Regions from separate parts of the Pseudosulfitobacter sp. DSM 107133 genome, predicted to be linked through region 3. Evidence: riboswitches for the same ligand, from Rfam matches in the RefSeq annotation. Region 3 holds a riboswitch; each other region holds the start of a gene.

What was found. A riboswitch is a leader RNA that binds a small molecule or an ion and turns the genes downstream of it on or off. The one in region 3 is predicted to bind thiamine pyrophosphate.
Region 1: it holds a riboswitch for thiamine pyrophosphate, as region 3 does, so the genes downstream of both, thiD (bifunctional hydroxymethylpyrimidine kinase/phosphomethylpyrimidine kinase) here and thiB (thiamine ABC transporter substrate binding subunit) in region 3, are expected to answer to the same signal.
Region 2: it holds a riboswitch for thiamine pyrophosphate, as region 3 does, so the genes downstream of both, DSM107133_RS20555 (IS6 family transposase) here and thiB (thiamine ABC transporter substrate binding subunit) in region 3, are expected to answer to the same signal.

The regions. Positions count from the first base shown of each region.
Region 1 covers NZ_CP085155.1:286,480-296,394, reverse strand. Annotated here, with positions in the region: gene DSM107133_RS19150 (efflux RND transporter permease subunit) at 1-1,855, shown strand, start outside; TPP riboswitch at 1,964-2,064, shown strand; gene thiD (bifunctional hydroxymethylpyrimidine kinase/phosphomethylpyrimidine kinase) at 2,121-2,927, shown strand; gene DSM107133_RS19140 (FAD-dependent oxidoreductase) at 2,927-3,922, shown strand; gene thiS (sulfur carrier protein ThiS) at 3,906-4,103, shown strand; gene DSM107133_RS19130 (thiazole synthase) at 4,107-4,880, shown strand; gene DSM107133_RS19125 (thiamine phosphate synthase) at 4,877-5,473, shown strand; gene DSM107133_RS19120 (HesA/MoeB/ThiF family protein) at 5,470-6,462, shown strand; gene DSM107133_RS19115 (ABC transporter substrate-binding protein) at 6,462-7,400, shown strand; gene tenA (thiaminase II) at 7,397-8,080, shown strand; gene DSM107133_RS19105 (ATP-binding cassette domain-containing protein) at 8,077-8,799, shown strand; gene DSM107133_RS19100 (ABC transporter permease) at 8,796-9,536, shown strand; gene DSM107133_RS19095 (carbohydrate ABC transporter permease) at 9,533-9,915, opposite strand, start outside.
Region 2 covers NZ_CP085156.1:85,976-95,890, reverse strand. Annotated here, with positions in the region: gene DSM107133_RS20560 (IS110 family transposase) at 12-1,229, shown strand; partial or broken gene DSM107133_RS20555 (IS6 family transposase) at 1,254-1,784, opposite strand; TPP riboswitch at 1,950-2,050, opposite strand; gene DSM107133_RS20550 (FAD/NAD(P)-binding domain-containing protein) at 2,080-3,750, opposite strand; gene DSM107133_RS20545 (acetyl-CoA hydrolase/transferase C-terminal domain-containing protein) at 3,855-5,666, opposite strand; gene DSM107133_RS20540 (3-hydroxyacyl-CoA dehydrogenase NAD-binding domain-containing protein) at 5,659-7,722, opposite strand; gene DSM107133_RS20535 (acetyl-CoA C-acetyltransferase) at 7,719-9,002, opposite strand; gene DSM107133_RS20530 (acyl-CoA dehydrogenase) at 8,999-9,915, opposite strand, start outside.
Region 3 covers NZ_CP085154.1:221,013-230,927, forward strand. Annotated here, with positions in the region: gene DSM107133_RS01065 (response regulator) at 1-440, opposite strand, end outside; gene DSM107133_RS01070 (MarR family transcriptional regulator) at 437-949, opposite strand; gene DSM107133_RS01075 (branched-chain amino acid aminotransferase) at 1,109-1,978, shown strand; gene DSM107133_RS01080 (cyclase family protein) at 2,102-3,058, opposite strand; gene cobO (cob(I)yrinic acid a,c-diamide adenosyltransferase) at 3,146-3,739, opposite strand; gene DSM107133_RS01090 (DMT family transporter) at 3,743-4,684, opposite strand; gene DSM107133_RS01095 (hypothetical protein) at 4,723-5,100, opposite strand; gene aroC (chorismate synthase) at 5,193-6,308, opposite strand; gene DSM107133_RS01105 (hydroxymethylglutaryl-CoA reductase, degradative) at 6,418-7,707, shown strand; TPP riboswitch at 7,745-7,845, shown strand; gene thiB (thiamine ABC transporter substrate binding subunit) at 7,883-8,869, shown strand; gene DSM107133_RS01115 (thiamine/thiamine pyrophosphate ABC transporter permease ThiP) at 8,845-9,915, shown strand, end outside.

The DNA.
Region 1 (9,915 bases), on a different replicon from region 3:
CATCATGGAGCAGGAAGGGCTGAGCCCGGTCGAGGCGACGCGCAAGTCGATGGACCAGATCACCGGCGCGCTGATCGGCATTGCCGTTGTGCTGTCGGCTGTTTTCGTGCCGATGGCCTTTTTTCCCGGATCAACCGGCGTAATCTACAAACAGTTTGCGGTGACGATCATTTCGGCCATGTCGCTGTCGGTTCTGGTGGCGCTGACCCTGACACCTGCCTTGTGCGCAACGCTGCTGAAACCGAAAACCCACGCCAAGCGGCGCGGATTTTTCGGCCTGTTCAACAAGGGCTTTGACAAGCTGATGACAGGCTATGGCAAGACTGTGGGCAAGCTGGTGCGCTGGCGGTTCCTGACCGGTCTGGCCTATATCGGTATCTTTGTTGCCATGGGCCTGCTGTTCGTGCGCACCCCCCAGGGCTTTCTGCCAGACGAAGATCAGGGCATTCTGTTCACCCTTATCCAGGCGCCAACAGGGGCCACCAGCGAACGCACGCTGGATGTACTCAAGCAGGTCGAGGATTACTACCTGGAACAGGAATCCGACATCGTGGATTCGGTGTTCGGCGTTGTCGGCTTCAGCTTTGCCGGTCAGGGCCAGAACGTCGGCATCATGTTTGTGCGCCTGAAAGACTGGGCCGACCGCGAAGCTGCAAACCAAAGCGCGCAGGCGCTGGCGGGCCGTGCCTTTGGCGCGTTCAGCCAGATACAGGATGCGATGGTGTTCCCCGTGGTGCCGCCTTCGGTGATCGAATTGGGCAACGTGTCCGGCTTTGATTTCTATGTACAGGCACGCGGCGGGCAGACCCATGAACAGTTGCTGGATGCACGCAACCAGTTGCTGGGCATGGGCGCACAAAGCCCGTTGATCGCCTCTCTGCGCCCCAGCGGGCTGGAGGACGCCGCCCAGTTCAAACTGGACATCGACTGGCGTCGCGCCGGCGCCATGGGAGTGACCGCGGCAGATGTGGGCAACCTGCTGACGATTGCCTGGGCCGGCCGCTATGTGAACGATTTCATCGACGAAGGGCGGATCAAGCGCGTCTATGTTCAGGGCGAGGCCGATGCCCGTGCCCTGCCCTCGGATCTGGCCAAATGGCGCGTGCGCAATGCCAGCGGCGGTCTGGTGCCATTTTCGAACTTTGCCGATGCCGAATGGGCTTTTGCGCCGCAGGGTGTGACCCGCTACAACGGCGTGCCTGCGATGCAGCTTCAGGGCGCACCGGCACCCGGCGTCAGCACCGGCGACGGTCTGGCCGAGATCTATCGGCTGGCCGAGCAGTTGCCCCCCGGCTTTCAGATCGCGCTGACCGGCCTGTCGCTGGAAGAGCAGGAATCGGGCAGTCAGGCACCGCTGTTGTACGGGCTGTCGCTGGCGGCAATTTTCCTTGCGCTGGCCGCGCTTTACGAAAGCTGGTCGATCCCCTTTGCGGTGATGCTGGCCATGCCCATCGGCGTGCTGGGCGCGCTGACAGGGGCCTGGCTGGGGGGGTTTGAAAACGGCGTGTTCTTTCAGGTCGGTCTGCTGACGGTGATCGGTCTGACAGGGAAAAACGCGATCCTGATTGTCGAATTCGCGCGCGACCGCCGCGCCGAGGGCGAGACGGTGATCGAAGCCGCCGTAGACGCTGCAAAACAGCGTTTCCGTCCGATCATCATGACGTCGATGGCCTTCTCTTTGGGCGTTCTGCCGCTGCTTCTCAGCACCGGCGCAGGCTCGGGCGGGCGCACGGCCATCGGCAGCGGCGTGGTGGCGGGTACGATTTCGGCCACCGTGTTCGGCGTGCTGTTCGTGCCGTTCTTTTTCGTCGTCATCTCGCGGCTGACCCGCAAGGGGCGCGCTGAAACCGGCTGATTGCGGCACAACCCGGCCGCGAAAAAAACCGGTTGTGATCCGCGAAAATACACTCTAGCCCTAGAGGCGAACAGCGTCAGACCGCACCGCGCGGCCCGACGCACGACATAATATCCGTCGGGGGGCCCCTTGGGGCTGAGAGGTGCATGCACCGACCCGTCGAACCTGATCCGGGTCATACCGGCGTAGGGAACGGGTAGGTTGCGCATCACATCGCGCAGGCTCTTTTTCCACGTCGGCAGTCCCACATACGTTGGAGATGCCCGTGGCCCACAGACCCCCGATTGCCTTGACCATTGCCGGTTCCGACAGTGGCGGTGGCGCCGGTATTCAGGCGGACATCAAGGCGATGTCGGCCAATGGCGTCTATGCTGCCAGCGTCCTGACCGCCATCACCGCGCAGAACACCATGGCGGTAACGGCTGTTCACGAGGTGCCCGCCGACATGGTCGCCGCGCAGATTGCGGCGGTTCTGGATGATCTGGATGTGGCGGCGGTCAAGCTGGGGATGCTGTCGGGCGCTGCCGTCATCGCAGCCGTGGCAGAGGGACTAGCGGGCTTTGCCGGGCCGGTTGTCGTTGATCCGGTGATGATTGCCAAATCGGGCGATGCGTTGTTGCATGACACTGCGGTTGACGCCTTGGCGCGCCGGATTCTGCCGCTGGCGACGCTGCTGACCCCCAACCTGCCCGAAGCCGCGCGGCTTCTGGGCGCGGCAGAGGCGAAAACCCCCGACGAGATGGCCGCACAGGGCATGCGCCTGCTGGCGATGGGGCCGCGAGCGGTCCTGATGAAGGGGGGACATGGCGCAGGCGAAACCTGCACCGACGTGCTGGTCGACGCCAGCGGCACCATCGCCACCCTGTCCGCGCCGCGCCTGCACACCCGCAACACCCATGGCACCGGCTGCACCTATTCCGCAGCCATTGCGGCGCAGCTTGCCCGTGGGGTGGACCTGCCCGCCGCCGTCGCCGCTGCGCATGGCTATCTGCAAGGGGCGATTGCCGCTGCCGACACATTGGACATCGGCGCGGGCCACGGTCCCGTCCACCATTTCCACGGTCAGTGGTGATGCATCGCATTACCATCATCGGCGCCGGTGTCGCGGGCCTGTGCGTGGCACGCGCCCTGCTGGATCGCGGCGCGCGGGTCACGTTGATCGACCGTCAGGCCACCCTTGGCCCGCAATCCTGTTCGTGGTGGGCCGGCGGTATGCTGGCCCCGTTCTGCGAGGGCGAAAGCGCCGAAGAACCCGTGGTGCGGCTGGGGCAGGAGGCCGTCGGCTGGTGGGCCGCCCACACGCAGGCCGTCCACAGGAACGGCACGCTGGTGATCTCGCCCGCCCGCGACACTGCCGAACTGACCCGCTTTGCCCGCCGCACCCGCAATCACAGCCCCGTGGACGCAGAACAAATCGCAGCACTGGAACCCGATCTGGCGAACCGTTTCACACGCGGTCTGTTCTTCAAGGACGAGGCCCACCTTGCCCCCCGCGACGCCCTTGCGCAACTGCGCGCGGGTCTGATCCGTGACGGGGTGATCTTTGAACAGGGTGATGCCGACCCCGATGCGCTGGCCCGCCAAGGCCTGACCATAGACTGCCGTGGCTTTCAGGCCCGCGCGCAAATCCCCGACCTGCGCGGCGTCAAGGGCGAGATGCTGGTGCTGTCCTGCCCCGACGTCACGCTGTCCCGCCCCCTGCGCCTGCTGCACCCGCGTATGCCGCTGTACATCGTGCCGCGCGGCGATGGTGTGTTCATGCTGGGGGCGACGATGATCGAAGGCCAGGCAGGCCGCCATGTCACCGCCCGCGCCCTGCTGGAACTGCTCAGCGCCGCCTATGCGCTGACCCCCGCCTTTGGCGAGGCCGAGGTGATCGAGATCGGCGTCGACAGCCGCCCCGCTTTTGCCGACAACCTGCCGCGCATCCGCCGGCACGGCAACCTGATCCGCGCCAATGGCTTGTTCCGGCACGGTTTTCTTCTGGCCCCTGCCCTCGCCCGCATGGTGGCCGGCCTGATTTATGACAACACAACCCCCGAGGTGATGGATGAAACTACAACTTAACGGAGACCCGATTGACACGCAGGCCGACACGCTGGCCGATCTGCTGACGGCACAGGGCCTTGGCGATGCCAAGGTGGCCACCGCCGTCAATGGCCGCTTTGTCCCCGCCGGCGCCCGCACCGCCTGCGGGCTGACCGATGGCGATTTGATCGAGGTTCTTGCCCCGATGCAGGGGGGCTGAGCGATGCGCGATTTTTACGGCACCACGCTCGCCAACGCCCTGATGCTGGGCACCGCGCAATACCCGTCGCCCGCCATTCTGGCCGATGCCTTCCGGCGCAGCGGCGCCAGCGTGGCCACCGTATCGCTGCGCCGCGAAAGCGGGCAGGACCGGGCGGGGCAGGATTTCTGGCAGCTGATCCGCGATCTGGGCGTGCAGGTGCTGCCCAACACCGCCGGGTGCCACAGCGTGAAAGAAGCGGTGACAACCGCCCATATGGCCCGCGAGGTCTTTGACACCAGTTGGATCAAACTGGAAGTGATCGGCGAGGAAGACACCCTGCAACCCGATGTTTTCGGGCTGGTCGAGGCCGCGCGCATCCTGACCGAGGACGGTTTTCAGGTGTTCCCCTATACCACCGAGGATCTGGTGGTGGCCGACCGCCTGTTGCAAGCAGGCTGCGAAGTGCTGATGCCATGGGGCGCGCCCATCGGCTCGGGGCTGGGGCTGAACAACATCTTTGGCCTGCGCGCTATGCGGGCGCATTTTCCCGATGTGCCGCTGGTGATTGATGCCGGTCTGGGCCTGCCGTCACAGGCGGCGCGGGCGATGGAGCTGGGCTTTGACGCGGTGCTGCTGAACACGGCTGTGGCCAAGGCAGGCGATCCGGCAGCAATGGCCGAGGCCTTTGCCACAGCCCTGCGCGCAGGCCAGTTGGCCCACGCCGCCGACCCGATGGAGCCGCGCGATATGGCCGCCCCCTCAACCCCCGTAATTGGCAAGGCGTTTTTGCAATGACACTGGATCGTTTCTATCCGATTTTTGACAGCGCCGACTGGATCGAACGGCTGGTGCCGCTGGGCATCAAGCTGGTGCAACTGCGCATCAAAGACGCCGACCCCGAAACCATCCGCGCCCATGTGAAACGGGCTCAGGCAGTCTGTGCCGCCCATGGCTGCACGCTGGTGCTGAACGACCACTGGTCGACGGCCATCGAAACCGGCTGTGACTGGCTGCATCTGGGACAGGAAGATCTGAATGGCGCCGATATTGATGCCATCCGCGCGGCGGGTCTGCGACTGGGCATCAGCACCCATGACAAGGCCGAACTGGCCCGCGCCCTGACGCTCAAGCCTGATTATATCGCGCTGGGGCCGATTTATCCGACCATTCTGAAACAGATGAAATGGCATCAACAGGGCGTGGAAAAGCTGACCACATGGCGTGAGTTGATCGGTGCGACACCCCTGATCGCCATCGGTGGTATGAACATCGACCGTGCGCCCGGTGCCTTTGCCGCCGGGGCCGATGTGGTCTCGGCTGTCACCGACATCACCCTGAACGCCGATCCCGAAGCGCGCATTGCCGCGTGGCTGGCGGCCACAAGATGAGCCGCTATGCCCGTCAGATGCTGCTGCCCGAAGTTGGCAGCGCCGGACAGGCCGCCATTGCCGCCGCCCGTGTTCTGGTGGTGGGCGCCGGTGGCCTTGCCGCGCCCGCTCTGCACTATCTGGCCGGCGCGGGCGTGGGGCATCTGACGCTGGTTGACGGCGATGTCGTGTCGCTGTCGAACCTGCACCGCCAGCCCCTGTTCCGCGAGGCAGATGTGGGCCGTCCGAAAGTCGAGGCGGCTGCCGAAACCCTGCGGGCGATGAACGCCGATTGCACCTTTACCCCCCTGCCCTGTGCGCTTGATCCGGCGAACGCGGCAAACCTTGTGGCGGGCGCAACGCTGGTGCTGGATTGCGCCGACAGCTTTGCCGCCAGCTATATCCTGTCAGACATCTGCCTTGATCTTGGCGTGCCGCTTGTCAGCGCCTCGGCGCTGGGGTTTGCGGGCTATGTGGGCGGGTTCTGTGGCGCCGCGCCGTCACTGCGTGCCGTGTTTCCCGACCTGCCCGACCGCGCCGCCACCTGTGCGACCGCCGGCGTGATGGGGCCGGTTGTGGGCATGATCGGCGCAGCGCAGGCGCAGATGGCTTTGGGTGTGATAATCGGTCAAACCCCGTCACCGCTGGGCCAGTTGATGCAGTTCGACATGCAAGGGATGCGCAGCAGCGGCTTTCGCTTCGACGGTGCCCCCGAGCCTGCGGACGGCCCGAAATTCATCGCCCCCCGTGACCTGACACCGCAGGATTTCGTCATTGAACTGCGCGACAGCGACGAAGCGCCTGTTCCCGTATCCCAACACGCGCACCGCACCAGCGTTGCGGAATTCCGCCAACAGAAATCCACCCCAAAAGACGGACAGCGCGCCGTTTTTGCCTGCCGCTCGGGGCTGCGGGCATGGCAGGCGGGCGCGCATTTGCGCAGCCACTGGGCCGGAGAAATCACCCTGATTGCAATGGGCGACACGCCCCCCACCGAAAGGCAAACCTGATGAAACTCACCGCCCTGACAACCGCCATGTCGCTGGCCGCAGCCCCGCTGCTGGCTGCGGACGACATGACCCTGATGCTGGACTGGTTCGTGAACCCCGACCACGGGCCGATCATCGTGGCACAAGAGCTGGGCTATTTCGCCGAGCAGGATCTGAACGTCGAAATCATCGCCCCCGCCGATCCTGCCGACCCGCCCAAGCTGGTCGCCGCGGGCAAGGCCGATCTGGCAATTTCCTATCAACCGCACCTGCACCTGCAAATCCACGAGGGCCTGCCGCTGCGCCGCGTCGGCACATTGGTCGCAACACCGCTGAACTGCCTGCTGGTGCTGGCCGACGGGCCGATCAAATCACCTGCCGATCTGACGGGCAAGAAGGTGGGCTTTTCCGTCAGCGGCGTCGAAGAGGCTGTTCTGGGCACGATCCTGCGCCACAACGGGCTGACCATGGACGCGGTTGAAATGGTCAACGTCAACTGGTCGCTGTCGCCCTCGCTGATGTCCGGTCAGGTCGATGCGGTGATCGGCGCCTATCGCAATTTCGAACTGAACCAGATGGAGATCGAAGGCGTGCCCGGCACATGCTTTTACGTCGAGGAACAGGGCCTGCCCGCCTATGACGAGCTGATCTATGTCGCCAATGCCGACACCATGGACAAGGATATGATCGCGCGCTTTCTGGCCGCGACCGAGAAGGCAACGCAGTATATCGTCAATCATCCCGACGAAAGCTGGGCGCTGTTCGCCAGCACATCCGCCGAATTGCAGGACGAACTGAACGCCCGCGCATGGGCCGACACGGTGCCGCGTTTCGCCCTGCGCCCCGGCGCGATGGACGTGGGCCGCTACGCCGCGTTCGAGACCTTTCTGAACGAAGCAGGCCTGACCACCCGGATGACCCCGGTTTCGGACATCGCAATCGACGTGACCGCACCATGAGCGCCCCGGACTATGGCAGCACCTACGCGCTGTGGCGCGCCGGTGCAGCGGGCACCTGGGATGATTACATGACCCATCCCTTTGTCGAAGGGCTGCGCGACGGCACCCTGCCGCGCAGTGCGTACCTGCATTATCTGGTACAGGATTACGTCTATCTTGTACATTATGCCCGCGCCTGGTCGCTGGGCGTGATCAAATCCGAAACCTTGGAGGAGATGAAGGTCTGCGCCGCCACGGTGGATGCGCTGACCAACCGCGAAATGTCGCTGCATGTGCGCACCTGCGCGGCGGCAGGCATTGACGAACAGACCCTGTTCAACGCCACCGAAGAGGTCGCGAACCTGGCCTATACCCGCTATGTGATCGACGCGGGGCTTCAGGGCGATTTCATCGACCTGATGGCGGCGCTTGCGCCCTGTGTGTTCGGCTATGGCGAAATCGGCCTGCGACTGGCCCGCGAACAGGTGCCCGACACGCCCTATGCCGACTGGATCAGCACCTATGGCGGGGCGGATTATCAGCAGGTCTGCACCACCGTCGGCGCGATGATCGACAGCGCCGTGGCGCGGCGCATTGGCGATCTGGAAACCTCGCCGCGCAGACAGACGGTGCAAGACCGGTTCACACGGGCCACGGCGCTTGAGGTCGGATTCTGGCAGATGGGATTTGACGGGCGATGACCGAGGTTCCGGGCATTCACCTTGCCGGACGGCACCACATTGACGGGCAGCTGTTGTTCGATGCCAACCTCACGCTGCCCGCCGGTCAGTGGACCTGTCTTCTGGGCCGCTCGGGGGTGGGCAAGTCGACCATCCTGCGGCTGATTTTGGGGCTGGAAACCGGCGGGCAGTTCGCCGGCACCATCACCGCCACGGACGGTGCAGCGCTGGACGGGCGCATCAGCTATATGGCGCAGTCCGACCTGTTGCTGCCGTGGCTGTCGGTGCTGGAGAACACCTGTATCGGCGCGCGCCTGCGCGGGCGCGCGCCTGATCTGGACCGTGCGCAGGCACTGCTGGCGCGCGTCGGGCTGCTGGCCCATGCGGACAAGACACCGAACCAGTTGTCCGGCGGGATGCGCCAGCGGGTCGCGCTGGCCCGCACCCTGTTCGAAGACCGCCCGCTGGTGCTGCTGGACGAGCCGTTTTCGGCACTGGACGCCGGCACCCGCGCCGACATGCAGGAACTGGCCGCCGAAGCCTTGCAGGGGCGCACCGTGCTGCTGGTCACCCACGATCCGGCCGAGGCCGCGCGTCTGGCGCATCAGATCATCGTCATGACCGCCGCAGGCGCGCAGGTCTGGCCGGTGCCCGAAACACCTGCACTGCGCGCGATTGACGACGGGCAAACCTTTGACTGCCAGACCCGCCTGCTGGCCCATCTGAGGGCAGCGGCATGAGGGCGCGTGACATTGTGCTGGCGGTGCTGCTGGGGCTGGGCCTGTGGCAAGGGCTGGTGATGCTGACGGGTGCCCCTCATTTCATCCTGCCCTCGCCGTGGCGGGTGGCGCAGGCGGCCTTTCGCAGCCGTGCGATAATTGCCGAAAACACATGGGTCACTGCAACCGAAGTGCTGCTGGGGCTGGGGCTGGGCACCCTGTTTGGGGCCGTCACCGCGATCCAGCTGGCCCTGTCGAAAACCGCCGAGCGGCTGATGCTGCCGATACTGGTGTTCACACAGGCCGTGCCGGTCTTTGCGCTGGCGCCGTTGCTGACGCTGTGGTTCGGCTATGGCATGGGGTCCAAGGTGGTGATGGCGGTGCTGATCATCTATTTCCCCGTCACCTCGGCCTTTCACGACGGGCTGGTGCGCATTGATCAGGGCTATCGCGATCTGGCGGTGTCGATGGGTGCCGGCAAATACCAGTTCATGCGCCACATGCAAATTCCCAACGCGCTGCCGGGTCTGGCAACGGGGCTGAAGCTGGCGGCGGTCTATGCGCCCATCGGGGCGGTGATCGGTGAATGGGTGGGTGCCTCGAAAGGGCTGGGCTACCTGATGCTGCTGGCCAACGGGCGTGCCAAGATTGACCTGATGTTTGCCAGCCTGATCGTGCTGGCAGTGCTGACCGTGGCGCTGCACATTGTGGTGGGCCGGCTTGCAGACGGGCTGGCACGCTATGCCAAGGGGCGCTAAGCCCGCAACTGGAACCCCCGCGCGATGTGGTCGCGCACGAACCAGATCAGCGCCACACCCGGCACCAGTGACAGCACCATCATCGCCATCACCAGCCCGATGTCGGTCTGGAAGGTAAACAGCGCGTCGATGGCCATGGTGATCGGTTTGCCCCCTGTCGATGTCAGGATACGGGCAAAGACGACCTCGACCCAGGAGAAGATAAAGCAGAAGAAACAGGCCACCCCGACCCCCGGCGCAATCACCGGCAACAGGTGGCCAACAAAGAACCGCGGCAGCGAATGTCCGTCCAGAAAGGCGGTTTCGTCAAACTCGCGCGGCACGGCAGAGATGAAGCTTTCCAAGATCCAGATGGCGATCGGGATGTTGAACAGGCAAT
Region 2 (9,915 bases), on a different replicon from region 3:
AGGAGCCAATCATGAAGATCATTGCCCTCGATGTGCATCGTACCTTCGCACAAGTGGCTATCCTGGAGAACGGCAAGATCAGGGATGCCGGTCGCCTGGAGCTTGAGCGCGAGCATATCCTGAAGTTTGCAGAGCGGCTGAATGTGGAGGACGAGATCGTTCTGGAAGCGACGGTCAACACAAAAGCCATCGTGCGACTGCTGTCGCCCCGTGTGAACCGGGTTGTCATCTCCAACCCTCTTTTGGTGGGCGCTATTGCCTGGGCCAAAGTCAAGACCGACAAGATCGACGCGTCGGTTCTGGCGAAACTACACGCCAGTGGTTTTCTGCCTGAGGTTTGGATGCCAGATGAGGAAACAGAACGGCTTCGTCGCGTCGTGGCTGAGCGGGTGCAACTGGTCTCCCAGATGACCCGTCTCAAAAACCGGATCCATTCGGTTTTGCATGCCAATCTGATCCCGCCCTTTTCCGGCTCTCTGTTCTCAAAGCGCGGAAGGGCCTGGCTTGAGGCGCTACCTGTTGCCGAAGATCAGCAGCGCGTCATCCTCCGCCATGCCAGCGAACTTGATCGGCTCGGTCACGACCTCAAGCAGATCGATGAGGATCTTGCACAGGCAGCACTCCAGGAACCGCGGGTGAAGCAACTGATGACTATCACCGGTGTCAACATGATCGTCGCATTGAGTGTCCTGGCTGCCGTTGGCGATATCGGACGGTTTTCATCGCCAGAGAAGCTTGTCAGCTATTTCGGCCTCAATCCCCGGGTACGGCAATCTGGTGACAAGCCTGCCTATCACGGGCGCATCACCAAGCAGGGTCGATCACATGCGCGAGCGATGCTGGTGGAGGCAGCCTGGTCGGTGTCCCGAACACCTGGCCCGCTGCGAGCCTTCTTTCAACGGATCAAAGAAAAGCGCGGGAACCAAGTCGCAGCAGTCGCGACAGCGCGTAAGCTGACGGTGGTCATCTGGCACATGCTATCGAAAGGCGAAGAGTACATCTGGAGCCGTCCTGCTCTCCTGGACTGGAAGCTTAGAAAACTGGAATTGGCCGCAGGGTACCCTTCTAAACGGGGTGGCAGGACAAAAGGGTCAGCAGCCGACTACAGCCTCAAATCGGTGCGCGATCGGGAACGAGAGGCTGTCGGTCACGCGGAGGAAGTATACCGCCGCTTCGTCACAAAATGGAAGCAGAGGTCGCCAATGGCCGATCCGGTTTCACATCAGTAGGTCAACCAAAAAAGGAGCTCCGTACTTCAAAAACTTCTTGTCAAATACATCCGTGAGATATTTGGATTGAACGATACCGATGATCCGACCAACTCCAGTGAATTTGAGGATGACATTTAGACTGTGCAAGCCAGCCAAATTGGCACCGCTCTTGTCGATGGCAATACGGTCCGGGACACCGTTGGTGCCAACGGTACGCATGAAGAATCTGCGAGCCGCAGCGGTATCACGACGCTCTGACAGCATGAATTCAAGGGTCTGCCCGTCACGATCAACCGCGCGATACAGGTAAGTCCAGGTTCCACGAACTTTGATATAAGTTTCATCCATCCGCCAAGAGACGGCAGTCGACCGCTTTCTCGCCTGCGCATTTGCAGCGATCAGCGGCGAGTACTTCACCACCCAGCGATTCAACGTGGCATGATCAATTTCAACTCCGCGTTCAGCCATGATGTCTTCCAGATCCCGATAGGAGACGCCGTAGCGCACGTAGAAGAATAAAGCGTACAAGATCACGCTTTTCGGGAAATGGTTCCCTTTGAATTCAATCGCCACAAATGGGGACCCTACATCAAGCTCAAAAGCCCGCACCTACCATGCGCAAGCCAGTCCAACCAACCGCAAAAACTTTGCGACAGAACCGTGTGGATGCCCGTGGCGTCATAGCTTCCTCCACCGGCGACAGGAGGAGGAAGAACAGCGTGCGGGGGTGGCCCCGTGACCTGTTCGTGTTCCGTTTCCTACGCCGGTATTGTCCGGATCAGGTTCGATGGGTTGGCTTGCGCCTCTCAGCCCCTTTCGAGGCACCCCAACGGATTCGTCCATGTGGTAGCAGCCGTCCTGTCGGGGATCAAGCGACGCCGGTGCGGTGATCCGCCTCCCATCGCGCGCAAACGCCTCTGGCCCAGCGGTACGACGATTTGCCGAAACAGTCATGCAGGGAATCCACCGCGATCACACTCCCCAGCGCCAGCCGTCCCAGCAGGCACAATTGCGGTATCTCGTGGCCCTGTTGATCCAAGACATGCCCGTCAGGCGCGGTGCGCGCCGCCAACCCATCGGCCAAAGACGCCAACACGCCCGCATCCACCAGCGATGCCACTGGCGCCGCCGCAATGGCCGACAGATCGGGCGAAGGCAGCACCGCGTCGATCATGACAGAAACGCGGGCGTTTTGCTCAGCGCCCTGTAGCGTCCAGCCTTCCTCTGTCAGGGTGAAATCGGGATCGGCGGCAAGGTCCAGATCGACAATTCCCGCCTCCACCAATGCCAACAGCTCTTGGGCCGCTGACAACGGGGGGCCGTAGCTGTACCGCTTTAGCCCTTCGTCGAACCCGACCAGCATCTGTGCCGTCTCGGCAGGTGTGTCAGCGGGGTTGTACCCCTTGCGCAGGTCATCCTGTATCTTGCGCCAGACCTGTCCGGCCACATATCCGATGGTCGGGTCAAGCGTGCCATCAGCCAGCCCGATGCCCATGCGCAGGCTTTCGATCGGGTTCAGGTCCGTTTCCTGCGCACCGGGTTTGATCCATTCGCGATGCAACCACTCTGACACCGCGCCTTGCGGAACCTGCCTGTGACATTCTGACAGGATGCGTGTCACGGCGGGGTCCAGTGCGGCATTGATCGCGGCGCGCGCGCTGTCGGGATCCGTCTCGGCGGCCTGTGCGATGGCGCGGGACAACCGGGTCACCTCGGCGCGGTGCAGATCAAATCGCGCGTCCAGCGGGGCTGTTACAGGTTTTGGGAATGGCGGGTGACCGTTCAGTGAAAACGGATAGATGCGTGCGGGTTCGCAGCCTGACGGATGGTATCCTTTGGCATCAAACGACCCGCCCTGCCCGCAGGTCAGCACCCGCAAAACGTCAAAGGTGGACAGCCCCAAACCGCGAATGGCCACGGTGCAGCCTGTCCAGTCTCGGGCGCGGTCGGCCAGTTGGTTCGCGGGATAGGCCCGCGTCAGCGTGCCCTGACTGCGGCCGACATGGGCCTGCCATTCCGCCAGTTGATCGTCGGGGCGCACCTGTGGCTGTCCGGGTGTCAACAAAACCTCGTCATAGGGTGCGCGCCACGTCCCACCGGCCTTTACCCGCCAGCCCTCGGCGCTGTGCTCAACCCGGCTGACCCGTTCGGGGATGATCGCAACCGTTCCTTGTGCCGTGGTCCGCAGATCATGCAACCGCGCCTGCAGATACTGCCCCATCACGGCGCGCGGCGGGAAACTGTCGGGGTCAGCCTGTTCGCCGGTGTGCCGGGCGTACCAATCCGCAAAGCTGCCACAGCGTGAAAACGCGGGCGGGCGGATCGCGATGTCACGAAAGGGGATGTTCAGCAGGCAGAGCGGGCTTTCGTCAGGGTGGAAATTCGGCCCTGCCCCCGGTGCGTCAGAGGGGTCAAAGACATCGACGGCGACGCGACAGGCGCTGTCCTGCAAATGCGTGACCAGTGCCTCAAGCGCGCCGAGGCTCCGTGGGCCGAGACCGAGAATTGCAATCCGTGCCAGACCCGCCTCTGCTATCATTTGAAACCCTTTCCCAGACGGCCAGCCGTGCGCGGGCCTGTCTTTTACGATATATGTCTACAAACATGGCCGACCGCGAAAAAGTTCCGCGCGGTCTGCTGTCCCTACCCGACCTTGCGCAGCGCGCCTTTCAGTGCCAGCGCCTCCAGCCGGTTGCGCAAACCGCGTGGGGCGCTCAGTGCCATACGCTCCATGCAGGCGCGGTTGGCATCCCCGGCCCGCAATCCACCCAAGACCAGACGCGCCATGCCGAGGCGGTCGCCCTGGGTTTGCGACAACAGGTCCAGCGCGGGCAGCAACCGTTGTTCGACGGCATCAAAGTCGGTGCCAAAGGGAAATTTTGGCAATTCCACCGGATCAAGCCAGCCGTCCAGATGCCGCGGCGTGTTGCACCGCCACCCGTCAGGCACCGCAAAGTCCGCCGCCAGTTTGCCCGCCGCCTTCGCCTGTGCAACCAGATCATCCTGAAACCGGCTGTCGGCAATACGCACCATGCGCGCCACCGCCACCTCGTCCCGCACCCCGCGCAGATCGGCAATGCCGTATTCCGTCACCACGATATCGCGATAGGCGCGCGGCACGCTTTCGTGCGGATGCGACCAGACGATATTCGATGTGGTCCGCCCCGCCTTTGTCCGCGTTGCGGGCAGCGTGATGATCGACCGCGCCCCGTCCAGTGCAAAGGCCTGTTCGACAAAGTTGAACTGACCGCCAATGCCGCTGACCACTTGCCCGCCTTTCGTGATGTCACTGGTCACACCGCCCAAAACGCTCACCTTCATCGCCGCGTTTACAAAACGCGCATCGGTGCGGGCGGCGCGTTTGGTCTCTTCGTCACCGTAGAGCTGGTTAGTGAATGACACGGGCATCATGCGGATGCGGGCGTGTTCGGCATCCGTCAGACCGCGCAACGCCGCGTAAAAGGCACGGCAATCCACGAAAAACCCTGCGTGAATGGCAACGCCGTCAACCTCGCGGCGCACGATCCCCGCCTTGAACAGTTGCAGTATCCCGTCGACCAGCATTTCGGTCACCACGTAGAGACCCGCGTCAAACGCCCCGCTTTCGTCAAATCGGTCCCCCGCAAAGGGACTGTTGCGCTGGATGGTCTGGGCCTGCCCCGCGTGCCGCAACATCAGCGCATGGGCCACCGCGTCGCCAATCGCGCCGATGCCGATCTGCAGCGACCCGCCATCGCGGATCAGCCGCGCCACATGCAAGCCGATGGCATGTTCCACCGCACCCACGGGGCGTTTGACCACCGAGAACAGCTCGAACTGCGGGCCCTCGTCCATCAGCATCTGAATTTCGTCACGGGCCACCCGCGCCTGCGGGCCGGTCATCGCGGGCAGCCTGTCGTTCGCTTCGGCCGCGACAATGAAATCCTGCCGCCCTGCCCGCCGGTCGTGCAACAAGTCGGCCGAGATGTCGGTGTTACACGACAGGCTAAAGCTGCCGTCCTCCAGCGGGGCCAACAGCTGCATCATCACGTTGGGCCGCCAGCGCCGCAACACGTCCAGCGCATGGGTATAGTTCGCCGCGATATAGCGGCGCTGCGCCACAGGCTGCGACAGCCAGCGCCCCGCCTGCATAAAGAATTCCGACACCTCGATGTTGTCGGGCAAGGTGCCGTCGCGCATCCTCCGCGCATAGTCGATCTGCGGGTACTCACCGAACAGACGGTCGGCGGCGGGGGCCAGCAGGCGGCGGGCCATGCCCTGCGCCATATCGGGGCGTTCCAGCGTCAGCGCGGTCAGGATCGACAGGCGCACATCGGGACGTTCCGCCACCGCACGCGTCAACGCATTCAGCAATGTCACCGGCTTGCCCAGTCCCAGCGGCAGCGCCAGACGGATGTCACCGCCGGTGCGTTCGATGATCTCGGTGGCGATCCGGTCGGCGGTGTTCTCAGCCAAAAGAGGACCACCCCGCATCAGGGGCAAACCGTGCACCATGTTCCGCCGCCAGCGCCTCCAGCCGTTGCGGCACATCGCGGCGCACCTTGGCATAGTGCATCGGCCCGCCACGGAACGGCGCCCATCCGGTGCCAAAGATCACAGCAGCGTCCACGTCATCGGCATCCTGCGCCACGCCCTTGCGCAGACATTCCACACCGGCGTCGCACATCGGCAGGATCAGCCGGTCAATGATGCTGTCGGACGGATCGTCTGCGGGCGCATCGGGGGGCGTTTCGCCCTTGTCATAGTCATACAGACCGCGACCGGATTTGCGCCCTGTGTGCCCCTTCTCCACCATCTCGGCCAGCCAGTCGGGCGTGTCGGCCATCGGACGGTCAAGCCCGTTGCGCAGCGACCGCGCAACCTCAAGGCATATGTCCAACCCGACCTGATCCGCCAGCGTCACAGGCCCCATCGGCATCCCGAACGCCAGCGCCGCGCGGTCGATCTCTTCCTTGGATTTGCCTTCCTCCAGCATCACCATCGCCTCCATCAGATAGGGGCCCAGGATGCGGTTCACCAGAAACCCCGGATAATCGGTCACCCGCACGGGCAGCCGGTCGATCCCTTCTGCAAAAGCCGCCAGCCGGTCCAGCGTTTCGGGCGTGACCTGAGCGTGAGAGACAACCTCGACCAAAGGCATCTGCGAGACAGGGTTAAAGAAATGCAACCCGGCGAAACGCTCCGCATCCGGGGCGCGCGCCACCAGATCGGCCAGCCGCAGGCTGGACGTGTTGCTGGCCAGTATTGCATCGGGCTTCATCACACCGGCAAGCGACGCATAGATCTTTTCCTTGATCTCCGGCTTTTCGGGGGCGGCTTCGATCACCAGATCGGCGCGGGCACGGCCCAGCCCCTGCGGATCAGGCATCATCCGGTCCAGTGCATCGCGCGCGTCGATCCCGCTCAGGTGTTTCTTGTCATAGATGCCGACGGCGCGTTTCACCGCCTTGCCCAGCGGGTCCAGCGCCACGTCTTCCAGGGTGACACGTTTGCCCTGCATCGCGGACCATGCGGCAATCTCGGCGCCCATCGCGCCGGCACCGATCACGTGCACATGGCGGATGCCGTCCGCACCCTTACCCTCGGATTTCAGTTTGCGGCGCAGAAAGAAGACGCGGATCAGGTTCTGTGCCGTGGCACTGTCCAGCAGATCGGCAAAGGATTTCATTTCGGCCTTTTGCATCCCGGCTGCATCGCCGCCGTGGTCCTCCCACAGATTGATCAGCGCATAGGGCGCGGGATAATGGTCGTTCGGTGCCTTTTTCTCGGCTTCGGTCCGCATCCGCGTGGCGGCCAGTGACCGCGCCGCGCGGGTGCGCAGCGCCGTGGCGCGCAGCCCGCCGGTGTCGTGGTCCAGCTTGCCCGCCGCTGCGGCACAAATCGCGGCCTCGACATGGCGCACGGGCACCAGCGCGTCCAGAATACCCAGCTTGCGCGCCTTGCGGTCATGGGCCGGACGGCCGGTCAGCATCATCTGCATCGCCGCCACCGGATCAATCAGCCGGGTCAGCCGCACGGTCCCGCCCAACCCCGGATGCAGACCCAGCTGCACCTCGGGAAAGCCGACCTTGACGCCATCGACCCCAATCCGGTGATCACAGGCCAACGCCAGCTCCAGCCCGCCGCCCAGCGTGTTGCCATGCACGACGGCGATGGTGGTGAACGGCAGCGCGGCCAGCTTGTCCAGCACCGCGTGGCCCTGCTCCAGCTTTTCCATCGCCGCGTCACCGCGCAGATCGGCAAAGCCGTCGATGTCCGCCCCCGCCGCGAAACCGCCCGCTTTGGCCGATCGGATCACCAGCGCGCGCGGATTGTCCTGTTTCGCCCGGTCCAGCAGATTGTCCAGTTCGCGCAACACGCTTTCGGAAATCACGTTGGTGCCGGTGTCGGCGCAGTCCAGCCACAGCTGAGCAATCTCCCCCGCGCCATAGCGCCAATGCGCGACACCCTCGGGGCGCGGCGTGTCTGCGGGCGTGGGTTTCTGTGCGTAGCGTTCCAGAACATCCATCATGCGGCCTCCAGCAGCATGGCACCGCCCAGCCCGCCGCCGATGCATTCGGTGGCGATGCCGCGACGGACACCTTTGTGTTTCATGGCATTGGCCAGATGCAGCACAATCCTGTTGCCGCTGGCCCCGACAGGGTGCCCCAGGCTGATCGCGCCGCCATCCACGTTCAGACGCCCCCGGTCAATCCGGCCAAAGGCGGCGTCATAGCCCAACACCTCGCGGCAAAAGTCGTCATCCTGCCACGCGGCCAGACAGGCCAGAACCTGCGCGGCAAAGGCCTCGTTAATCTCCCACAGGTCGATGTCATCCACCGACAGCCCGTGCCGCTGTGCCAGTGGGGAGGACGCCATAACCGGGCCCAGCCCCATGACCGCGGGATCAAGTGCCGCCCATTCGCTGTCAACCAGCTGTGCAATCGGCTCCAGCCCGTGCGCCTTCACTGCCGTTTCAGACGCAAGGACCACCCAGGACGCGCCATCGGTGATCTGGCTGGAATTGCCCGCCGTCACCTTGCCGTATGGTTTTTCGAACGCGGGGTTCAGTTTGGCCAGATGGCTCATGGAATTGTCGGGGCGCACGCCGTCGTCGCTGCCATGGGCGACCCCGTCGCGGTCAAAGGCGGGCAGAACCTCGTGGTCCAGCCGCCCGTCCGCCTGTGCCGCCGCCAGCCGTTTGTGACTGTCCACCGCATAGGCATCTGCGGTTTCGCGATCGATGCCGAAACGATGCGCCAGCACTTCGGCGGTTTGCCCCATGTTCAGTGCCGTAATCGGATCGGTCAGCCCGCGTTCCAGCCCGATGACGGGGCTGAAGAAATCGGGGCGCAATTCGGTCAGTTTGGCGGCCTTGTCCATTGCGCCCTTGGCCTGTGCCATGCCGCCGAACCACTCGGTCGCCTCGCGGTTGTAAACCAGCGGCGCATGGCTCAGCGCCTCGGTGCCGCCGGCCAGGATCATCTCGTGACTGCCATCGCGGATATAGCGAAAGGCGGTGTCGATGCTTTGCATGCCCGAGCCACAGTTGATCTGCACGGTAAAGGCCACTTGTTCGTTACCCATGCCCAACCGCAGGGCCGCGACGCGGGCGGGGTTCATTTCGTCCTGAATGACGTTCACACAGCCCAGGATAACAAGGTCAAAAGCATCGCGCGGCATCGGCTGGCGCATCAACAGCGGCCTGCCGCATTGCACGGCCAGATCGACCGGCGTGAACGGGCCCGGTCCGCCGCGCGCCTTGAGGAACGGGGTGCGGGCACCATCGACGAGGTAAACGGGTCGGGTCATTCTGCAGCCTCTCTGGGGGTAAATCTGTCGGGGTCTTGCGGCGCGTCGGGGAACATGGCCGCGATGTGTTCGGGGCTGTACTCGTCCACCGCCACGACCTTTTGCACCGCCGCATCCACACGCTGAAGCTGCGTGTGTTCGGCGTCGGTCAGCGCGCCGGACTTCAGCGCCTCTGCGGGCGATTGCTTGAGCTTGCGCAGGCGTTTGGTCAACGGTTCGGCGTCGATCACCATACGATAAGCGGTGTCCAGCAACCCCTGCCCGCTGTCAGGTTCACCCGGATGCAGCACGCCCACCAGACGGTCGCGGGTTTGCGACGGGTGGTACAGGATCATCGCGCATTTCTCGGCCAGTTTGTCCGACGGTCCGCGCGACCGTGACCGTGGCAACAGCGTCGGGCGCAGCAGCCAGCCGACCCAACGCGCGGGAAAGTTGGCAATGGTTTCGTCCAGCGCCCGCCCGATGCGGTTGAACGACACTTCGGCCGCGTATTGCACCAGCGGCAAATCCTCGGCGTGCCGCCCGTCGTCTTCCCACCGTTTCAGCGCCGCCGACACCAGGAACATCTCGGACAATGCATCGCCCAACCGCGCCGAGATCATCTCCTTGCGTTTCAGTTCGCCGCCCAGCGTCAGGAATGCCATGTCCGCCGTCACGGCAAAGGCCGCGGACCAGCGGGACAGCCGCGCATAGAGCGGCGCGATGTCGCCCGCGTTGTCCGGCACGTCGCCGCGCCCGGTCCAGGCGGACCACCATGCGCGAAAGAATGTGCGCGTCGAATGGCCGACATGCGCCCAGAAGTGTTTGTCAAAAGCGGTCAGGGATTTTTCCGGGTCCGGTTCCTGAAGCGCCTGCATTTCATCCAGCAGATGCGGATGCGCCCGGATGGCCCCCTGACCAAAGATGATCAGGT
Region 3 (9,915 bases):
CGTTCAAGGTCATAGCGGATGTCGCCAAGATGCAGGATCTTGGGCATGCTGTCTTCTGCGGGGGTTTCGGGCATACGCCGCAGCACGGCATTGATGCGCAGCAGCAGCTCCTTGGGCTCGAAGGGTTTGGGCAGGTAATCGTCTGCCCCGGCCTCGAAACCCTCGATGCGGGCATCGGTTTCGCCGCGCGCGGTCAGCAGCAGGATCGGTGTGGTCTTGGTTTCGCGCAACGACCGGCACAGGCTGAGGCCGTCTTCGCCGGGCATCATCACGTCCAGAATGATCATGTCGAAATCCAGCCCCGTCAGGATGCGCCGCGCGTGCTGCGCGTCGCGGGCAGCGGTTACCAGAAATCCGTTCCGTATCAGGAATTTCTGCAACAGGGTACGAATACGCTCGTCGTCGTCAACAACCAGCAGGTGGACGTCGAAATCGCTCATGCGCCGTTTTCCTTCAGGCGCGCATAGGCGCGGCGCATTTCCGGGTCCATCATCGCTTCGAGCACGCGGCGGAAACCGCCAACGGCGTCTGGCCCGGCCTCGCGAAAGGCGGCGCGCATACGGGCGCGTTGGGCATCGGACAATTGCTGTTCCAACGCGCGGCCCGCATCGGTCAGGTGCAGGTGACGCTCGCGTTTGTCGGTTTGGCCCACTCGGCTTTCCACCAGCCCGTCAGCGATAAGGGTGCGCAGCACGCGGTTCAGCGATTGTTTGGTCACGCCCAGAATGTTCAGCAGGTTGTTCACCGTCGTGCCCGGAGCACGGTTGATAAAGTGCACCGCGCGATGGTGCGCACGCCCGTAAGCCATATCCGCCAGAATACGGTCTGGATCGGCGGTAAACCCGCGATAGGCAAAGAACATCGCCTCGATGCCCTGCCGCAGTTGTTCGTCAGTCAGAAACAGCAGGCTTTCGCCGCCCAGTCCCGAACCCATGCCGGTGTCACGCATTTCTCGTGGCCTCGCTCGTCTTGTGTGACCAAGAGCTTACGTCAGTGTTGTTGACATTCCAAGAGCCAAGGGCTATCGAATCAAAGGTTTTGCGCAACAAAATGTCCGCACCGGTCATAAATGCGCAATATTGGGAAAACAAACAGAGGGATGTGACCGATGTCTGGCGCATATGATGATCGTGACGGCAAGATCTGGATGGATGGTAAACTGGTCGACTGGCGCGACGCAAACGTTCATATTCTGACACACGCTCTGCACTATGCCTCGTCGGTATTTGAAGGCGAACGCTGCTATGACGGCAAGGTGTTCAAAAGCCGGGAACATTCGCAACGCCTGCTGAAGTCGGGCGAGTTGATGGACATGGAGATTCCCTATTCCGTCGACGAGATCGAAGCCGCCAAACGCGCGACACTGGATGCCAACGGTCTGACCAATGCCTACCTGCGGGTTGTGGCGTTCCGCGGTGCGGGCGAGGACATGGGCGTTGCCGCATCGCGCAACCCTGTCCGCATGGCTGTGACCTGCTGGGAGTGGGGCAACTATTACGGTGACGCCAAGATGAAAGGCGCCAAGCTGGACATCGCCAAGTGGAAGCGCCCCAGCCCCGAGACCATCCCCGTCGCAGCCAAGGCTGCGGGTCTGTATATGATCTGCACCATGTCCAAACATGCGGCCGAAGCCAAAGGATGCTCGGACGCGATGTTCCTGGATTACCGTGGCTATGTGGCGGAAGCGACCGGCGCCAATATCTTCTTTGTCAAAGACGGTGAAGTGCATACGCCGCTGCCGGATTCGATCCTGAACGGTCTGACCCGTCAGACGGTGATCGGCATGTTGAAAGACCGCCAGATCAAGGTACACGAGCGCCACATCATGCCCGAAGAGCTGGAAGGGTTCGAACAATGTTTTCTGACCGGATCGGCGGCGGAAGTGACGCCGGTGGGCCAGATCGGTGATTTCAATTTCGAGGTCGGGGCGCTGACGCGCGAGATCGCGGAAGGTTATGAAAAGCTGGTGCGCGCCTAAGGGTCGGAGGGGGCTCTGCCCCCGGCGCTTTCGCGCCTCCCCCGGAGTTTATCGGGCAAGATGAAGAGACGGGCGCGCGCCATAGGTTTGGCCGCGCCCGTTTTTTTGGTTTGGTACGTTGGTTCAGTACAGGGCGACGGGGTTGATCATCGCCTGTACGGTGCCGCGAATGCGGGCCTGGCCCAGCACGAACATGAATTCGTTCACGCCGTCATCCAGGATCGGGCCGGTATTCATCGTTTCAAGGATGTAGATACCGTTTTGTTGCAGGAAAATGACGTGCCCGTAAAAGGTGCCGTCGCCTTCGACGGCGGGCACGGCTTCAAGCCCCCATGTGTCGGCGCCCACAGCCATCGGGTCGAGCGAGGCGACATATTCGGCGCCTTCGTTGGTCAGGCCGGGTTCGCCGGACACCCATGCGGTGGGGTCCTGGGTGAATTTGCCCTGTGTCCAGCCGGTGTGGAACAGGATGATGTCGCCGGGGTTCATGGTGACGTTTTGCGCCTCCATCGCGGCTTTGATGTCTTCGGAGCCAAAGCCCTGACCCGCGTCCATCACATCGGTGCCAAAGTGTTTGGCCATGTCGACGATCACCGCGCGCCCGACCAGTGGCGGCACGTCATGGGTGCCAAGTTTGGCGAGGCCCGTGATCACGCTGATGTCTTTTTCATCCAGACAGTTATAGTACAGCCCGTTTTCACCCAGGTGGCCAAGGCCGTCGAGTTGCGAGCCGATGCCGATCCATGTGTACAGGATGTCATCGTTATAGTTGCCGGGATAGCCGAAGGCCTCAAGCTTGACGCCGCCCTGTTGGTTCGGCTGCACCACTTGCAGGCTGAGCGAGCGGGGCGGAAAGGCAGGGGTTTTGGCGTCGATGGTGATGCCAAGCGGCATGGATTTGCCCTGTTTGATCAGCTTGGCAGCTGCCAGCGTGCGTTCGGTACTGACGTGGTTGGCGGCACCGATGGTGTCATCGGCGCCCCATTTCGACGATATGCAGGCGGAATGTGCATCAGCCAACGCTGTTGTGGCCGTCAGCGCAAGCGCTGTTACGGCGGCGAAAGTGGTTTTGAAAGTCATTTATAGTTCCTCCCTGATGCGCCACGAGAATCGCGTGACGCAGGGGAAGACTACCACAGGTTGAGGAGGTCGGCGCGTGACGCGGCGTCAGTAGTCGACGCCGCGCTGTGCCTTAATGCCCGCCTGGAAGGGGTGTTTGACCTCGGTCATTTCCGTCACAAGGTCGGCGTAGTCCATCAATTCCGGCTTGGCGTCGCGCCCTGTCAGGATCACGCTGGTACGTTCGTTGCGCGCCTTCAGCCCGTCGATGACCGCCGCGATGTCCAGATAATCATAGCGCAAGGCGATGTTGATTTCGTCCAGCAGGATCAGGTCATAGTCGCCCGACTGCATCATCTCGCAGGCCTTTGCATAGGCGGCAGTGGCGGCGGCAATGTCTCGGTCGCGGTCCTGTGTGTCCCAGGTAAAGCCTTCGCCCATCGTGTGCCATGTGACTTCGGGCAGGTTCTTGAAAAAGCGGCGCTCGCCGGTGATCCATTTGCCTTTGATGAACTGAACGACGCCAACTTTCTGGCCCCACCCCAAAGCACGAAGTGCAACGCCGAAGGCGGAAGACGACTTGCCCTTGCCATCGCCCGTATGGACCAGAATCAGACCGCGGCCCGGGTCTTCGGTCTGGGCGATCTTTTCGCGCTGCTTGGCTTGCAGGTCCTGCATCTTGGATTTGTGGTCTTCTGTCATGTCTTAACCTTTTGGATCGGTCACGGCGCGGACACGGCCACGTTCGAGACCCAGTTGACGTTCTCGCCAGATGATCAGCACGCCGCCGGCCACCACCAGCGTTGCACCGGCCACCGTGGACCATGTCGGGATTTCGCTGAACACCACAAAACCGATTGCGGTGGCAAAGATCAATGAGGCGTAGTCGAACGGGGCCAGCATCGAGGCTGCCCCGAAGCGGAACGCGCTGGTCATCAGGATTTGCGCGATGCCGCCGATCACGCCCGCGCCGACCAGCAGCACAGTGTTTTCAGGCGACGGCATGACCCAGCCAAAGGGCAGGGTCAGCAGGGACAGCACCGTGGCGGTCACTGAGAAGTAGAACACAATGGCGGCGGTGTGTTCGGTCTGCACAAGGCGGCGGATGTGGATCTGAACCAGCCCGCGCACCAGCGATGCGCCCAGAATGGCAAGCACACCCATCGTAGCGGCCGTGCTCATGTTGCCCGCGCCCAATGTCAGGTTGGGCCAGATAACGATCAAGACGCCGATCAGCCCAAGCCCCACGGCGGTCATGCGGATAGCGCGCACCTTTTCGCCCAGCAGAAACACCGCAAAAATCACGGTGAACATAGGCGTGGCATAGCCGATGGCGGTGACCTCGGGCAGCGGCAGCAGGCCAAGGCCCATAAAGGTCAGCGTCATTGCGGCGGTGCCGAACAGCCCGCGCCACACATGGCCCATCGGGTTTTTGGTCGACAGCCCGTGGCGCAGCTCTTTGGTTTGCCAGAGCCAGATCAGAATGACAGGAATACAAAAGAATGAGCGAAAGAAAACGGCCTCGCCCGAGGGCACTTCGGCCACGGCCACCTTGATCATGGCGGACATGACCATAAACAAAAACACTGCCACCAGCTTGAGCGTGACAGCTGTGCCGGGACGATTTTCGATCAGGGGCAAAGGCATGCCCGACACTTGATCGTTCAGCGATCAAGTTGCAAGCGTCAGTTTAGTTTTGCGACCGCCAATGCAGAGTTGTCAGAGGGGTTCCATATCCAGACCTCGTTATAGTCCGAGACATTGTACGACTGGCCCGCTGGATAATCCTGCGATCCTTCGGTGGCTTGCAGTGCGCCCATGTCTGTTTCGACCGCGACAACGCCGTTTGACCCCAAGCCTACATGTGCGTTTTCTGCGCCTTGAAGTTTGAAGTTTCGCATCAGGGAAATGCCTGCATCGGTCACAACCACATCGCCGCTGGCAGAGGCGCCGTTGTGTCCATGAAACGTGCCTTCACGCCCAAGCGTATCTTGCGCAAAGGCAGGAAGCGCAGGCAGCAGCGCACCGAGAACAAGAGCGTTGAATATCATGCGACGGGTCATAATGCATCCTTTCGACACAGCATGCCCTGTAATCTAGGGCGCGACGGGGTATTTCCCACAGACCTCTGCTAAATCGTGCCTATTGTGACATTTCAGCCGATGCGCCCGCGGTTTTCGCCGATCTGCCCGCCAACCTGACCGCGATGCAGCAGCATGTGGTCCAGAAGAACGCAGGCCATCATCGCCTCGCCCACGGGCACGGCGCGGATGCCGACGCAGGGGTCGTGGCGGCCCTTGGTGATAATCTCGGTTTCCGCACCCGTCTTGGTGATGGTCTTGCGGGTTTTCAGGATCGACGAGGTTGGTTTGACGGCAAAACGCACGACAATGTCCTGTCCGGTGCTGATACCGCCCAGAATACCGCCCGCGTGGTTGCTGGAGTATGACGGCTTGCCGTCGTTGCCCATGAAAATCTCGTCGGCGTTCAATTCGCCGGTCAGCATCGCGGCGGACATGCCTTCGCCGATCTCGACACCTTTGACCGCGTTGATCGACATCATGGCGGCAGCAAGGTCGGTGTCCAGCTTGCCGTAGACAGGAGCGCCAAGGCCGGCGGGCACACCGCGCGCCACCACTTCGATGATCGCGCCGACGCTGCTGCCGGATTTGCGCAGGTCGTCAAGGTAGTCGGCCCAATCAGCGGCGGTCTGGGCATCGGGAGACCAGAACGGGTTTTGTTCGATCTGGTCCCAGTCGAAGCGGGTGCGGTCGATCTCGTGGGCGCCCATACGGGTCATGTAGCCGGTGATCTGCACGTCTGGGGCAATCGCGCGGATCGCCTCGCGCGCCAGACCGCCCGCCGCCACGCGTGACGCGGTTTCGCGGGCCGAGGACCGGCCGCCACCGCGATAGTCGCGGATACCGTATTTCTGCCAATAGGTGATGTCGGCGTGACCGGGCCGGAACTTGTCCATGATGTCGCCGTAGTCCTTGGAGCGCTGGTCTGTGTTTTCGATCATCAGTTGCACGGGTGTGCCTGTGGTCTGGCCTTCGAACACGCCCGACAGGATGCGGACCTCGTCGGCCTCGCGGCGCTGGGTGGTGTATTTGTTCTGACCCGGTTTGCGGCGGTCCAGCCAGTGTTGGATCATCGCCTCGGTCACGGGCACGCCCGGAGGGCAGCCGTCGACCGTCGCACCCAAGGCGGGTCCGTGGCTTTCACCCCATGTGGTGACGCGGAAGAGGTGGCCAAAGCTGTTGATCGACATCGCGGTCTCCTTTGGCCCAAGGCCATAACGGCACAGGCCCATCGGCTCAAGAGTGATTGACCGGTGCGGTTCAGCCTGTACCGTCCTGAAACGGCATCAGGAGGACACAATGACAAAACCCACACCTGTGAATGCCCGCATTGCGGGGCTGCGTGATCTTGAACCCGCAGCGCGGCTGGACGCGGTCTGTGCGGCGGCGGGGCTGGATCAGAGCGACCGCGCGTTGCTGGCGGGCGAGGGGGCGTTGCCGTTGGCCACGGCCAACGGGATGATCGAGAACGTGGTGGGCAAGTTCGAGATGCCGATGGGCGTGGCGACCAACTTTTGCGTCAACGGCAAGGATTACCTGATCCCGATGGTGGTCGAGGAGCCTTCTGTGGTGGCGGCGGCGTCCTATATGGCGCGGATTGCGCGGGCCGGGGGCGGCTTTCATGCCTCGGCGGATGATCCGGTGATGCGCGCGCAGGTGCAGGTGCTGGGCGTTAGCGATCCTGCGGCGGCGCGGCTGCGGATACTGGAACACCGCGGCGCGTTGATGGCGCTGGCCAATTCAAGGGACAAGGTGCTGACCGGTCTGGGTGGCGGCTGCAAGGACATCGAGGTGCATGTGTTTGACGACACGCCGGTGGGGCCGATGGTGGTGCTGCATCTGATTGTGGACGTGCGCGATGCGATGGGGGCGAACACGGTCAACACGATGGCCGAACTGCTGGCCCCAAAGGTCGAGGCGATCGCGGGCGGCACCGTGCGGCTGCGCATCCTTTCCAATCTGGCCGATCTGCGGCTGGTGCGGGCGCGTGTGGATCTGGAGGCGGCGGCGCTGGATACCGATACTTTGAACGGCACGGATGTGGCGCAGGGCATCGTCGAGGCCTGCGCCTTGGCGGTGATTGACCCGTATCGCGCGGCGACGCACAACAAGGGGATCATGAACGGCATTGATCCGGTGGTGATCGCCACCGGCAACGACTGGCGCGCGGTCGAGGCGGGGGCACATGCCTTTGCCGCGCGCTGCGGACGCTATACCGCGCTGACGCGGTGGGAGCGCACCGCCAGCGGTGGGCTGAGTGGGAGTATCGAACTGCCGATGGCGCTGGGCCTTGTGGGTGGGGCGACCCGCACTCACCCGGCGGCGCAGGCGGCGTTGCGGTTGCTGCGCGTCGAGACGGCAACCGAACTGGCGCAGGTGGTTGCCGCCGTGGGCCTGGCGCAGAACATGGCGGCGCTGCGCGCCCTGGCAACCGAGGGCATCCAGCGTGGCCACATGGCGCTGCACGCGCGCAACATCGCGATCACCGCAGGCGCGACAGGTGCCGACATTGACCGTGTCGCCCGTGCCATCGTTGCAGCAGATGACATTACGGTGGACCACGCGCGCAGCATTCTGGACGAAACCTGAATACGGCTTGCCTCGGCAGCCCACACACCCTAGCTATTGCAACACCTCGGGGGGCCTAATGGCTGAGATGCGAATGATCGCGGACCCGTTGAACCTGAACCGGTTAACACCGGCGGAGGGAAGGTCTGGACATCTCTCCACGCTTTGCCCTTTCGCCAGCAAATTGGAGGATGCCATGAAGCCGATCCATCTTGCAGCGGGAGTTCTTGCAGCAACCGTTGCCACCACAGCGCAGGCCGAAACGCCTGTTCTGACCGTATATACCTATGACAGCTTTGTATCCGACTGGGGCCCCGGTCCGGTGATCGAGAAAGCCTTTGAAGAGGTGTGCGACTGCGATTTGCAGTTCGTGGGCACGGGCGACGGGGCCGCGCTGTTGGCGCGGGTGAAGCTGGAGGGCGCGCGCTCGGACGCTGATGTCGTGCTGGGGCTCGACACCAACCTGACCGCTGCCGCCACCGCCACGGGCCTGTTCGCGCCGCATTCGGTCGATGTGGCCTATGACGTGCCGATGGAATGGAGCGACCCGAATTTCGTGCCTTTTGACTGGGGCTATTTTGCCTTTGTCTACAACGACGGCATCACGCCGCCCAAGAATTTCCGCGAACTGGCGGACAGCGATTTGAAGATCGTCATTCAGGACCCGCGGTCGTCCACACCCGGTCTGGGCCTGCTGATGTGGGTCAAGGCGGCTTATGGCGACGAGGCGCCTGCGATCTGGGCCGATCTGGCGGACAACATCGTGACAGTGACCAAAGGCTGGTCCGAATCCTATGGTCTGTTCCTTGAGGGCGAGGCCGATATGGCGTTGTCCTATACCACTTCGCCCGCCTATCACCTGATTGCCGAAGAGGACGCCACCAAAAAGGCAGCTCCCTTCTCGGAAGGACATTATTTGCAGGTCGAAGTCGCTGGCAAACTGGCAGCAAGCGACCAGCCCGAGCTTGCGGACAAGTTTCTGGATTTCATGGTGACGGATGCGTTCCAGTCGGCCATTCCCACGACCAACTGGATGTATCCCGCCGTAACGCCCAAGGACGGTCTGCCCGAAGGGTTCGAAACACTGATCACCCCCGAAACGGCGCTGCTGGTGCCGTCGGAGGATGCGCCCGCACTGCGGGATGAAGCGTTGCAGGAATGGCTGCAAGCCCTGTCCAAATAAGCCGCTTAGGCGGTATTGGCGCTGCGACATTGGTCGTGGCGCTGATCGCTGCCGCGCTGGGCGCGGTGGCGTGGCGGGCCGAGGGGGGATATTCCCTTGGGCCTGCCGATTGGGCTGCGGTACGCTTTACCCTGTGGCAGGCGTTTCTGTCTGCGTTGATATCGGTCGCGCTGGCGGTGCCGGTGGCGCGTGCACTGGCGCGGCGGCGGTTTGCGGGGCGCAGCGCGCTGATTGCCCTGTTGGGTGCGCCGTTTATCCTGCCGGTGATTGTCGCGGTGCTGGGGATTCTGGCGGTCTTTGGTCGTGGCGGCTGGGTGAACCAGCTGCTGGGGTACTGGGGGTTCGTACCGCTGTCGATCTACGGGTTGGGCGGCGTGCTGCTGGCCCATGTGTTTTTCAATCTGCCGCTGGCGACGCGGCTGATCCTGCAAGGTTGGCAAGGCATTCCGGCGGAACGCTTCCGGCTGGCCGCGCAGTTGGGCCTGACGCCGCGCATGGTGTTTCGCGTGCTGGAATGGCCCGTACTGTTGCGCGTGGTGCCGGGCGCGCTGGCTTTGATATTCGTGATTTGTCTGGCGAGTTTCGCCGTGGCGCTGACGCTGGGCGGGGGGCCAAGGGCGACCACGATCGAGCTGGCAATCTATCAGGCGTTTCTGTTCGATTTCGATCTTGGCCGTGCGGCGATGTTGTCGCTGATGCAGCTTGGTATGGCGGGCGCTGCGGCGGTGTTGGCGCTGTGGCTGGTGCCGCAGGTGTCGCTGACGGGGGGTATGGGCCGGATGGTGCGGCGTTGGGATGCACCGACGGGCGTGCTGCGCTGGGTCGATGCCGCGCTGATCGCTCTGGCGGCGGCGTTCCTGCTGGTGCCGCTGCTGTCGGTCGTGCTGTCCGGTTTGCCGGGGATCACGGCATTGCCCGCGAATGTGTTTCGCGCGGCGTGGTCGTCGGTCTGGGTGTCCTGCGTCAGTGTCTGTGTGCTGCTGGCGCTGGCCCTGCCGATGGCGGGCTGGATCGGCACTAGCCGTCGCGGCGGGGTCGAAGCGGCG